DNA from 2 places in the Peribacillus suis genome. Region 2 is predicted to be linked to the other one. Evidence: predicted binding sites of a transcription regulator. Region 2 holds the regulator's gene; the other holds the start of a gene.
What was found. The regulator CtsR, encoded in region 2, represses protease genes until heat stress. The targets are predictions, from matches to a motif close to ATGGTCAATAAAGGTCAAACA.
Positions count from the first base shown of each region.

Region 1: the regulator CtsR is predicted to act here: its motif matches at 3,789-3,809, upstream of clpP (ATP-dependent Clp endopeptidase proteolytic subunit ClpP).

Region 1 covers NZ_CM182019.1:3,853,469-3,859,870, forward strand. Annotated here, with positions in the region: gene gap (type I glyceraldehyde-3-phosphate dehydrogenase) at 1-448, opposite strand, end outside; gene AC503W_RS18960 (sugar-binding transcriptional regulator) at 484-1,518, opposite strand; gene AC503W_RS18965 (glutaredoxin family protein) at 1,657-1,899, opposite strand; gene rpoN (RNA polymerase factor sigma-54) at 1,915-3,252, opposite strand; tRNA gene AC503W_RS18975 (tRNA-Arg) at 3,511-3,582, opposite strand; gene clpP (ATP-dependent Clp endopeptidase proteolytic subunit ClpP) at 3,872-4,477, shown strand; gene AC503W_RS18985 (HPr family phosphocarrier protein) at 4,554-4,811, opposite strand; gene whiA (DNA-binding protein WhiA) at 4,836-5,789, opposite strand; gene AC503W_RS18995 (gluconeogenesis factor YvcK family protein) at 5,855-6,402, opposite strand, start outside.
Region 2 covers NZ_CM182019.1:96,051-102,452, forward strand. Annotated here, with positions in the region: rRNA gene AC503W_RS00515 (23S ribosomal RNA) at 1-1,355, shown strand, start outside; rRNA gene rrf (5S ribosomal RNA) at 1,420-1,535, shown strand; gene AC503W_RS00525 (CtsR family transcriptional regulator) at 1,798-2,259, shown strand; gene mcsA (protein-arginine kinase activator protein McsA) at 2,281-2,832, shown strand; gene mcsB (protein-arginine kinase McsB) at 2,829-3,905, shown strand; gene clpC (ATP-dependent protease ATP-binding subunit ClpC) at 4,014-6,402, shown strand, end outside.

The DNA of each region.
Region 1 (6,402 bases), 460 kb from region 2:
CATTTGAAATAACGTGATGGTTTGCTGCGTCATATTTTTCTTCATTTACACCCATGACAATTGTAATATCTTCATCAGAGGCAGGAGCAGAGATGATGACTTTCTTCGCACCAGCTTCTAAATGTTTAGCTGCATCGGCACGTTTTGTAAAACGTCCTGTTGATTCAACAACAACTTCTACGCCAAGTTCGCCCCAACCTAATTGTGCTGGATCACGTTCAGCCAATACTTTGACTTTATGTCCATCAACTACCAGGTAATCCCCGTCCACTGTTACTTTCTCTTGTAGAGAACCATGAATGGAGTCATATTGTAGAAGGTGTGCCAACATATTAGCATCCGTTAAGTCGTTAATAGCGACGATGTCCACCTCTGGATTTTTTAATGCTGCGCGGAATACGTTACGTCCAATACGTCCAAAACCATTAATACCAACTTTTACTGTCATGAAAAATTCCTCCTCTTAAGTTCGAAAATATTTTATTAAAGGGTATGATATCCCTGAATTAACTCCATTGCTGCCGCCTCATCCGTAATCAAAACCGTGGATGAAGGAGCACCTTTCATATAGGAACGGATTGCCTTCGCTTTAGTCTTTCCACCAGCGACAGTTATCACTCGCTTTTCTGGGCTAAGATCCTCTAATTGAATGCCGACGGTCAAGACTTTGTGGACAACAGTTCCATCTTCATCGTAATAATAACCAAACGCTTCACCTACAGCATTTCCATCATGTAGCTTTTTTAACATATCAGGTGTTGTATTTCTTCGCTTAGCCATCGCTAAAGCATCACCGATACCATGGATAATCATATCTGCAGATTTAATTTTGGTGATGACCTCTTTCATGGCAGGCTCCTTCATGAAGGAAGCATACGACTCATCGCTCAGTTGATCGGGTACATACAATACCCGGTATGATGCGCGAGCTTTATGTGCCATTTTTTCTACAATCGTGTTTGCTTGGTTCTGCGTTGCTTCACCAAGACCCCCTCGGGCTGGAACAAATGTCAATTGCATCGATGCTTCATCTGGTGATAAAGAATTGGCTACTTCGGCCATTGTCGACCCGCCAGTAACCGCTATGGTGTTTTTCATGCTCCATTCCCGCTTCATACGGTTTGCACAGGCTTTACCTAAATCTTTTTTTACCCAAGGCGATTCATCACAGTTTCCTGAGACGATAATGACCTCGTCAACCTGTAGCATTTCCTGCAATTGCCGCTCCATAATGTCTATACCCATTACTTCTCGCATTATTCCTTCCAATTTTTCCAGGATTTCAATCCCTTCTTCAGAAAGCAACATGCCAGAACTAAATATATTTATGAGGTTCTGACCTTTTAGAAAATCAATTTCACTTCGAAGGGTCCGCTCCGTCAAATTAAGGCTAACAGCCAGACTTCGCCTTCCCACTGGTTGCAACATTTTGATATAACGCAGGATATCATACCTTTTTTGCATAACCGAAAGGAAATCGGGCAATAATTTTCTTTGTACTTCGAGTAATGTATGCATGTTAAAACTCCTAATAAATCTTTATGGACATATTATGTCCCACATAGTCATTTTTTGTCCCACTTAAAATAAAAAAATATTCCTGCTACATACTTTATTCTAGCAGGAACGGAATGTTTCTTCAAATCATTTGATAGTTTATTTTTCCAAAAAGCTGCGAATCGTTGATATATCAACATTTCCGTACTGAATGATTCTTCCATCCTTCTCAATGACTGGAATCATTAACCCGTACTTTTCTAGTAGCGCATCATCAGAATGAATATCGATTTCTGAATAATGCAGGTCGGATTCCCGTTTTAATTCATCCAGGACCCGTTTTGCCTTTACACATAGCGGGCATTGTTCCCTGCTATACAAAATGAATGTCTTCTTTTCCACCGTTACTCATCCTTTTCAATCATATCTTTTTCGTTTAGACGAAGAGGGAATGCCCAGTTGCTCCCGGTACTTCGCTACGGTTCGCCGTGCCAGGATGATTCCCTTCTCTTCTTTTAACCAAGTCACCAAATCTTGATCGGAAAGCGGCTTTTGCTTATTTTCGTTTTGAATGGCTGCCTGCAGATACTTTTTCGCCTGCATGCCTGACATATCTTCCACATGGCCGACCGACTGCAAGGACGTAGTGAAAAATATCCTCATTTCTAATGTACCAAAAGGTGTTTGAACATATTTCCCTTTGACAGCCCGACTTACGGTGGACTCATGAATACCGATTTCGTCCGCGATCTCCTTCATCGTCATTGGCTTTAAATAATTCAGCCCATGAAGAAAGCAGGCAGGCTGCTTTTCGACGATCGTTTGCATGACCTTTAGAATGGTTTCCTTACGCTGTTGGATTCCTTTTGAAATCCATTGAAACTCCTGCCACTTGTCCTGAATGAAACGCTGTATACCTTGATCTTTGTAACTCTTCATTTGGTTCAGATACCCTTTATCTACATGTAGATTCGGCGAATTCCCATCTGAATTTCCGACTAGCAGGATACCATCGATCGCTTCCACGACTACATCCGGTACAATATAGGAGGGCTTTTCCTGAAAAAAGAGTGACCCGGGCCTTGGGTTCAATGTCTGGACATAATCAAGCACTTGTTGTATTTCCTTCAAAGAGACACAAATCTTCTTACTTAAGTCTTTCCAGCGCTTTTCCACGAACTCAAGGAAATAGTTTTCAAGGATGGACTCCGCCAGTGGATTCACCCCTTCTGCTTTTGCCTGAAGAAGGAGGCACTCCTGCAGATTCCTTGCCCCTAGACCATGTGGCTCAAGCTCTTGTAACATTCCTAAGCTTTCTTCCAAAACGGCAGAAGACATACCGGGTTCACATATATCATCCAAATGAATCCGCAAATAACCATTTTCATCAAGGTTACGGATCAAGAACAATATAGCCTTTTGGTGTTCACCGGTTAGCTTTTGGTGATTTAATTGTGACATGACATGCTGTTCAAGTGAAAATGTGTCTTCACTCAATTGTTCAATCCAATAGTTCGAGTCATACGTGTTTTTTATATGTTGTTTTCCTTTTTTACGATCATAGGTAGGTTGAAATAAAGCGGAAACTGGTTGTTCCAGGGATATTAGAGGATTTTCCTCCACTTTGTTTTCTAAAAAGGATGTAAGCTCTTGTGTGGAATACTGCAACAATGTAATAGATTGCATTAATTCCTGGGTCATAGCCATTTTTAATGTTTGCTGTTGAAAAAGACCTGCCTTCATGTTCATACTCATCGATTCATCCCTCCCCCATTCCATTTTACATGATTAGGAGATAATTCTACACAAAAATTTGGAAACGCTTACTTTTTTCTGGAATGGTATAGTCGTATTTTATATAGCTTATGCTGAGGCAAAGCCCATCACGACTACTTTCCTGGAAATGACAAAGTTTCCTTGGAACAGATAAAAAATCGAGGATTTCAAACAAGAATCGAGTCTTTTTTCCATAAAAAAATCCCCTGCTTAATACATAAGCAGAAGATTTAGTAATGCCCTCGGCAGGAATCGAACCTGCATTTCAAGCTTCGGAGGCTTGCGTTCTATCCGTTGCACTACGAGGGCAGAATGGGAAGTTGGTTAACAACAGACTTAATTATATGATATAAACCGTTTGTTTGCAAGAGGCATTCAGGTTTAAAACCTTAATATATGGGTAGTATGGATAAAGTGGAAATTCATCCCTGAACGGCATAATTCAAATTAAATATAATTTGAAAGGAGCATTCATAGGAAATTGTCGAACGAATAATCAAATATCGGGTTTGTTTTGTTTGACCTTAATTGACCAAAAAGTGTATCATACATACATAAAGAATTTAAATGATTCTCTTAATCGAAGGAGGAAATGAACATGAATTTAATTCCTACAGTAATCGAACAAACAAGTCGTGGGGAGCGTGCCTACGATATTTATTCCCGTTTATTAAAGGACCGGATCATCATGCTTGGAAGTGCTATCGACGACAATGTATCCAATTCAATTGTCGCTCAATTACTATTCTTAGAAGCTGAAAATCCTGAAAAAGATATCACATTATACATCAACAGCCCAGGTGGAAGCATCACTTCCGGTATGGCTATCTATGATACGATGCAATATATCAAGCCTAATGTCTCTACTGTATGTATCGGTATGGCGGCTTCAATGGGTGCATTCCTATTGGCTGCTGGGGAAAAAGGAAAACGTTTTGCCCTTCCTAACAGTGAAGTCATGATTCACCAACCACTTGGAGGCGCACAAGGACAAGCAACGGAAATCGAGATTGCTGCCCGCCGTATCCTTCACTTGAAAGATAAATTGAACCAAATCTTAGCCGACCGTACTGGTCAACCTCTTGAAGTTCTTCAAAGAGATACAGAACGTGATAACTTCATGACTTCTGAGAGAGCTCTTGAATATGGCTTGATTGACAAAGTCATCACTCGTAGCCACCTTGATGAAAAGAAAGAATCTTAATACGAAATTGAACGGACTCCATTCGAGTCCGTTTTTTCTATAAAAAAAGGGATGCCGTGTAAGCATCCCATTTTTCTTATCCTTCTTGCTGTACGAATTCTACCAACGCTTCCATCGCATCTTGTTCGTCGCGACCGTCTACAATAAGCTTGATGGATACACCAGAACTAATGGCAAGGCTCATTAAACCCATGATGCTTTTTGCATTCACCTTTTTTCCTTCTTTTTCAAGGAAAACATCTGAATGAAAGCGGTTAGCCTCTTGAACGAAAAGAGCCGCCGGGCGGGCTTGTAAACCTGTCTTCAGTTTTACTTCTATTTGTTTTTCCACCATCTTGATCTCTCCATTTACACCTTATTATTTTTTCGCAGAAAAAGCTTCTCCCCCACGGAGTCTATCAGCTATTTCATCAATTTTTCGCAGTCTGTGATTAATGCCGGATTTGCTGATCGACCCACCAGAAACCATTTCACCCAGTTCCTTTAGGGTAATATCCTGAAAGGCGATCCGTAGCTCCGCGATTTCCCGTAACTTATCCGGCAAAATGCTTAGTCCCACCGTGTCTTCGATATAATGGATATTTTCAACTTGCCGCAGTGAAGCCCCAATCGTCTTATTCAAATTAGCAGTTTCACAATTTACGAGCCTATTGACGGAATTACGCATATCCCGGACAATTCGTACATCTTCAAATCTTAATAACGCTGAGTGCGCTCCAACAATGCTTAAGAACTCGGCAATTTTCTCGGCTTCTTTTAAATAAATGATATATCCCTTTTTTCGTTCAAGCGTCTTTGCCTTTAAATCAAACTTATTCATTAATTCACATAAGGCATCATTATGTTCTTTATAAAGAGAGAAAATTTCCAGGTGATAAGATGACGTTTCTGGATTATTGACCGAACCTCCAGCAAGGAAAGCACCTCTTATATACGAACGCTTACAGCATTTCTTCCCAACTATATTATCGGATATGTCATGGAGAATTTCAAATCCTTCTCCTAATATTTCTAAATCAGTCAAGATCCGCTGTCCTCCCGCTGACATCCTGACAATATACACGTTATTCTTTTTGAGTTTCATCTTCTTACGAACGAGCAATTCGACCTGGACCTCATAACTCTTTTTCAAAAGTGTATAGATCCTTCTGGCAATCGCCGCATTTTCCGTTTGTATATCCACGACAAGCTTACGATTCGAAAAGGAAAGGGATCCGTTCATCCGGATGAGCGCACACAACTCGGCTTTCACGCAACAATCCTTACTTTCCAACGTAGTCAGTTCTTTTTTTGTTTCCGAAGCAAAAGACATTCATTTCACCCCCAATTGAACATAGGTCATCTATTTTTTAGTCAAAAGACAGTCTCCACCTATATTTAAGGAGCTATATGACTTTCATGTATCAGCATATTATATAGTAAATCCGCCACCTTTTTGGTGTCATGGCGAATGACGTCCCCCTCAAAGCTGAAAATGTGCCCCTGTATGATTTCAAGGCCCATTCTTTTTAAACTCTCGACATCATACACAACCGGTTTTGCATACTCCGCATGATACCGTTGCTGAATTTCGGATGGTATTTCTTCAGCATTGACAAGAATGCGATCTATGTAGGCATTTCCCATGTGATCATATATCGCTTTTATATGGTCGCTCGCGCTATAATCCAGTGTCTCCCCTGCTTGGGTCATTAGATTGCAGATGTACACTTTCTTAGCTTTGGAGCGGGCGATTTCTTCTCCGATACCTGGAACAAGTAAATTAGGAAGGATGCTCGTGTATAAACTACCTGGACCAATCACAATCAGGTCGGCCTGCTTGATTGCCTGAATCGTTTCACTGAGCGGCTTTATGTGTTGAGGAGATAGAAATACTCTTTTTATCTTCTTGCCTGATAAGGGGATTTTCGACTCTCCCGTTACAA
Region 2 (6,402 bases):
GAGGGAAATATAGTACCGAAGTTCCTGATTCCACACTGCCAAGAAAAGCCTCTAGTGAGATGTAAGGTGCCCGTACCGCAAACCGACACAGGTAGGCGAGGAGAGAATCCTAAGGTGTGCGAGAGAACTCTCGTTAAGGAACTCGGCAAAATGACCCCGTAACTTCGGGAGAAGGGGTGCTTTTTAGGGTGAATAGCCCAGAAAAGCCGCAGTGAATAGGCCCAGGCGACTGTTTAGCAAAAACACAGGTCTCTGCGAAGCCGCAAGGCGAAGTATAGGGGCTGACACCTGCCCGGTGCTGGAAGGTTAAGGGGAGAGGTTAGCGCAAGCGAAGCTTTGAACCGAAGCCCCAGTAAACGGCGGCCGTAACTATAACGGTCCTAAGGTAGCGAAATTCCTTGTCGGGTAAGTTCCGACCCGCACGAAAGGTGTAACGATCTGGGCACTGTCTCAACGAGAGACTCGGTGAAATTATAGTACCTGTGAAGATGCAGGTTACCCGCGACAGGACGGAAAGACCCCGTGGAGCTTTACTGCAGCCTGATATTGAATTTTGTTACAGCTTGTACAGGATAGGTAGGAGCCTGAGAAGCCGGAGCGCTAGCTTCGGTGGAGGCGTTGGTGGGATACTACCCTGGCTGTATTGAAATTCTAACCCGCGCCCCTTATCGGGGTGGGAGACAGTGTCAGGTGGGCAGTTTGACTGGGGCGGTCGCCTCCTAAAGAGTAACGGAGGCGCCCAAAGGTTCCCTCAGAATGGTTGGAAATCATTCGCAGAGTGTAAAGGCACAAGGGAGCTTGACTGCGAGACCTACAAGTCGAGCAGGGACGAAAGTCGGGCTTAGTGATCCGGTGGTTCCGCATGGAAGGGCCATCGCTCAACGGATAAAAGCTACCCCGGGGATAACAGGCTTATCTCCCCCAAGAGTCCACATCGACGGGGAGGTTTGGCACCTCGATGTCGGCTCATCGCATCCTGGGGCTGTAGTCGGTCCCAAGGGTTGGGCTGTTCGCCCATTAAAGCGGTACGCGAGCTGGGTTCAGAACGTCGTGAGACAGTTCGGTCCCTATCCGTCGCGGGCGCAGGAAATTTGAGAGGAGCTGTCCTTAGTACGAGAGGACCGGGATGGACGCACCGCTGGTGTACCAGTTGTCTTGCCAAAGGCATAGCTGGGTAGCTACGTGCGGAAGGGATAAGTGCTGAAAGCATCTAAGCATGAAGCCCCCCTCAAGATGAGATTTCCCATGGCGCAAGCTAGTAAGATCCCTGAAAGATGATCAGGTTGATAGGTCAGAGGTGGAAGCGTGGCGACATGTGGAGCTGACTGATACTAATAGATCGAGGACTTAACCAACGCTTTAAAAAGATGAACACCTTCTGATATTATCTAGTTTTGAAGGAACAACGTTCCTGATATGTTTGGTGGCGATAGCGAAGAGGTCACACCCGTTCCCATTCCGAACACGGCAGTTAAGCTCTTCAGCGCCGATGGTAGTTGGGGGTTTCCCCCTGTGAGAGTAGGACGCCGCCAAGCCATTTTAAAGGTCAGCCATTAGGCTGGGCTTTTTTTGCGTTCTAAAAGTACGATTAAAGGATTAAGGGTGGTTTTGAATATATCCATTAGGGGTAATTATAAAGATATTTTAATTTTACCGTGTGCAATAGGTATGTAACTACATATAATTTGGAGAAAATAGGTAATGCAAAAAGAAGTTAGTGCGTTTTAATTTGCAATATGCATTTTTCCTTGTATAATAATAGTCAAATATAGTCAAAGTCAGATTGGAGGAGGTTGAGTGAGAAACATATCTGATATTATCGAAACTTATTTGAAGCAAGTGCTAGAAATAAGTCAGAAAGATATCCTAGAAATTAAAAGAAGTGAAATAGCAGATAAATTTCAGTGTGTTCCTTCTCAAATCAATTACGTAATTAATACCAGGTTTACAATCGAAAGAGGCTATGTTGTTGAGAGTAAGCGTGGCGGTGGCGGGTATATTCGGATTATGAAGGTGAAATCGCAGGATTACGTGCAACTCATCAACCAGTTATTATCCCTTATTGGTTCCAGAGTGCCTCAATCTATGGCGGAAGGGGTCATCGCTCGGCTGATGAGCGAGGAAGTCATTAATGAAAGGGAAGCTAAAATCATGATGAGTGTCATTGATAGATCCGTCATCTATATAGACCTACCTGATCGTGATGAATTAAGGGCGCGAATTTTATCAGCCATGCTTACAACTTTAAAATATAAATAAACTGGCAGAGGTGATGAATGAATGATTTGTCAAGAATGCCATCAAAGACCTGCGACTCTTCACTTTACCAAAATCATTAATGGAAAAAAGGCTGAAGTCATGATTTGTGAGAAATGTGCTCAGGAAAAAGGTGAGATGTTCATGGATGCGGGTGGGCATGGATTTTCAATAAATAATTTGTTAGCAGGATTGTTAAATATCGAGTCGAATATTCAACAGACAAAGGCTAATTCATTTCCTATGACAGAAGAAAAACGCTGTCCTCATTGTCATCGTTCATATAAGGAATTCGTCCATATTGGAAAGTTTGGATGTGCCGAGTGTTATAAAACGTTCAATGATCAGTTAAATCCGATTCTAAAGAGGGTTCATAGCGGAAATACTGCACACATTGGGAAAATCCCAAAAAGAATTGGTGGCGGTATTTACCTTCGAAAACAAATTTCTGACTTAAAAGAGAATTTAAAGGTACACATCGAACAGGAAGAGTTCGAGAAGGCGGCCGAAGTAAGAGATAAGGTTCGTTCCCTTGAAAAAAGGTATGAGGCACAGGAGGGGGGCGATGAATCATGAGTTTGGAGAAATTTATGGAGAACGCTTTGAGTTCCTGGATGAATCATGAAGGTCCAGAAATGGATATTGTATTAAGTTCACGAATTCGTTTAGCCAGAAATTTTAAAGACTTTACCTTTCCTACCGCCTTTTCCAATGAAGAGGCAAAAGAAATCATTGAATTAGTGAAGAAAAGAATTGAAGAGGAAGTTACCCAAGAGATTGGCAAGCTGGAACTTCTGGAAATTGATCAAATGCAGTCACTGGAAAAGAGAGTGCTTGTTGAAAAACATTTGATCAGCCCACATTTAGTGGAAGAATCGGCAAAAGGGGCATGCCTTCTTTCCGAGAATGAAGAAATAAGCATCATGGTTAACGAAGAGGACCATCTCCGAATCCAGTGCTTGATGTCAGGATTGCAACTTAAGGAAACCTTAAGACTCGCAAATGTTCTTGACGATTGGATTGAAGAATCCATAGACTATGCATATGATGAAGAAAGAGGATACTTAACTAGCTGTCCGACTAATGTGGGAACAGGATTGAGGGCCTCAGTCATGATGCATCTCCCGGGTCTTGTACTAACTCAGCAAATGAATCATATTATACCGGCCATTAATCAATTGGGACTGGTGGTTCGCGGGATTTATGGAGAGGGCAGTCAAGCTCTAGGAAACATCTTTCAAATCTCCAACCAGATCACTCTCGGAAAATCCGAGAAGGATATCGTGGAGGATCTAACGAGTGTAGTTCAGCAGATCATTGCCCAGGAAAGGTCAGCCAGAGATGCATTAGTGAAGACCTCTCACATACAATTAGAGGATAGGGTTTTCCGATCCTATGGTATATTATCAAATGCCCGAATCATTGGGACCAAGGAAGCAGCTACCTGTATCTCCGATGTTAGGTTAGGGATAGATATAGGATATATAAAAAACATTTCAAAAAGCATCCTAAATGAGTTAATGATTCTGACTCAGCCAGGCTTTTTACAAAAATACGCAGGTGGACCTTTAAGGACACATGAAAGGGATATCCGTCGAGCAGCTCTTATACGAGAACACTTGGATTTCACAGAATCCTCCTTCTCATAGAAAAGTCAATCGATCATCTGCTATACATGTTAAAGCGAAGCATCTGCAAGATTTTATGCAGAGTCAAAAGCTTTATTCAAAACGAAAATTCTAAAGGAGGAATTCCCTATGATGTTTGGTCGTTTTACTGAAAGAGCCCAGAAAGTATTAGCATTAGCCCAAGAAGAAGCTATCCGGTTAGGTCATAATAATATTGGTACGGAGCACATCCTTTTAGGTTTAGTTCGCGAGGGAGACGGTATTGCAGCCAAAGCATTATACGCTCTCGGATTAGGTGCGGAAAAGATCCAGAAAGAAGTGGAAAACTTAATCGGCCGTGGCCAGGACAAAGCCCAAACGATTCATTATACGCCAAGAGCGAAGAAAGTCATTGAACTATCCATGGATGAAGCAAGGAAATTAGGTCATTCATATGTAGGCACAGAACATGTACTCCTTGGACTTATTCGAGAAGGAGAAGGTGTAGCAGCCCGTGTGTTAAATAACCTTGGCGTCAGTTTAAATAAAGCAAGACAGCAAGTATTACAACTATTAGGTAGCAATGAGTCAGGTGGACATCAAGGTTCAACCGCCTCTAATGCAAGCACTCCAACCCTTGATAGTCTTGCTCGTGATTTAACGGCCATCGCTCGTGAAGACAGCTTGGACCCTGTCATTGGTAGAGGCAAGGAAATTCAGCGTGTCATCGAAGTGTTGAGCAGACGCACAAAGAATAACCCTGTATTAATTGGTGAGCCAGGGGTGGGTAAAACTGCTATTGCTGAAGGCCTAGCACAGCAAATCATCAATAATGAGGTTCCTGAAATCCTACGTGATAAACGTGTCATGACACTTGATATGGGGACGGTCGTAGCGGGGACGAAATACCGTGGTGAATTCGAGGATCGATTAAAGAAAGTGATGGACGAAATCCGTCAAGCAGGAAATATCATCTTGTTTATTGATGAATTGCATACATTGATTGGTGCTGGTGGGGCGGAAGGTGCCATCGATGCATCTAATATCCTTAAGCCATCATTGGCCCGTGGTGAACTGCAATGTATCGGTGCAACCACATTGGATGAGTACCGTAAATATATCGAAAAGGATGCTGCACTCGAACGCCGCTTCCAACCCATCCAAGTGGATGAACCAACAACAGAAGAGTCCATTCAAATTCTTAAAGGGTTACGTGACCGGTATGAAGCCCATCACCGTGTATCAATCACTGATGAGGCTATCGATGCGGCTGTTAAGTTATCTGATCGATATATTTCCGACCGTTTCCTTCCGGATAAAGCAATCGATTTAATTGATGAAGCAGGTTCGAAAGTCCGGTTGCGTTCATATACTACACCTCCAAACTTAAAAGAACTTGAAGTGAAATTAGATGAAGTCCGGAAAGAAAAGGACGCTTCCGTTCAAAGCCAGGAGTTTGAAAAAGCTGCATCGCTTCGTGATACGGAGCAACGCTTAAGAGAACAATTGGAAGAAACAAAGAAAACGTGGAAAGAGAAACAAGGGCAAGAAAATAGTGAAGTGACGGTGGAAGACATCGCACATGTCGTATCCAGCTGGACTGGAGTCCCGGTTACTAAATTGGCACAAACGGAGTCAGATAAACTTCTAAATATGGAATCTATTCTCCATGATCGTGTAATTGGTCAGGAAGAGGCTGTTATAGCCGTTTCCAAAGCAGTACGACGTGCAAGAGCGGGGCTGAAGGATCCTAAACGTCCAATCGGCTCATTCATCTTCCTAGGGCCAACAGGAGTCGGTAAAACGGAACTTGGTCGTGCATTGGCTGAATCCATGTTCGGTGATGAAGATGCCATGATCCGTATCGACATGTCGGAATATATGGAGAAACATTCAACTTCACGCCTAGTTGGTTCTCCTCCAGGCTATGTGGGATATGAGGAGGGCGGACAACTGACTGAAAAAGTACGTAGAAAGCCATACTCCGTCGTTCTACTTGATGAAATTGAAAAGGCACATCCAGATGTATTCAACATTCTTCTACAGGTCCTTGAAGACGGAAGATTGACGGATTCAAAAGGCCGTACTGTGGATTTCAGGAACACGATTCTGATTATGACATCGAATGTCGGAGCTTCTGCATTGAAGACTGATAAGTATGTAGGCTTCAATATTCAGGACACTGGTCAAGACTACAAAAATATGAAAGGGAAAGTGATGGAAGAATTAAAACGTGCCTTCCGTCCAGAATTCCTGAATCGTATTGATGAGACGATCGTCTTCCATTCATTAGAAAAGGATCATTTGAAACAAATCGTTACGTTGATGTCCAATCAGCTCATCTCCCGTTTGAAGGAACAGGAAATTTTCTTAGAGCTTACAGATGCAGCTAGAGAAAAAGTAGCATCTGAAGGATACGATCCGGAATATGGGGCACGTCCAATTCGCAGGGCACTACAAAAACATGTCGAAGATTACCTATCTGAAGAACTGCTCAAAGGAAATGTGCAAAAAGGGCAAACGGTCGTGATGGATGTCG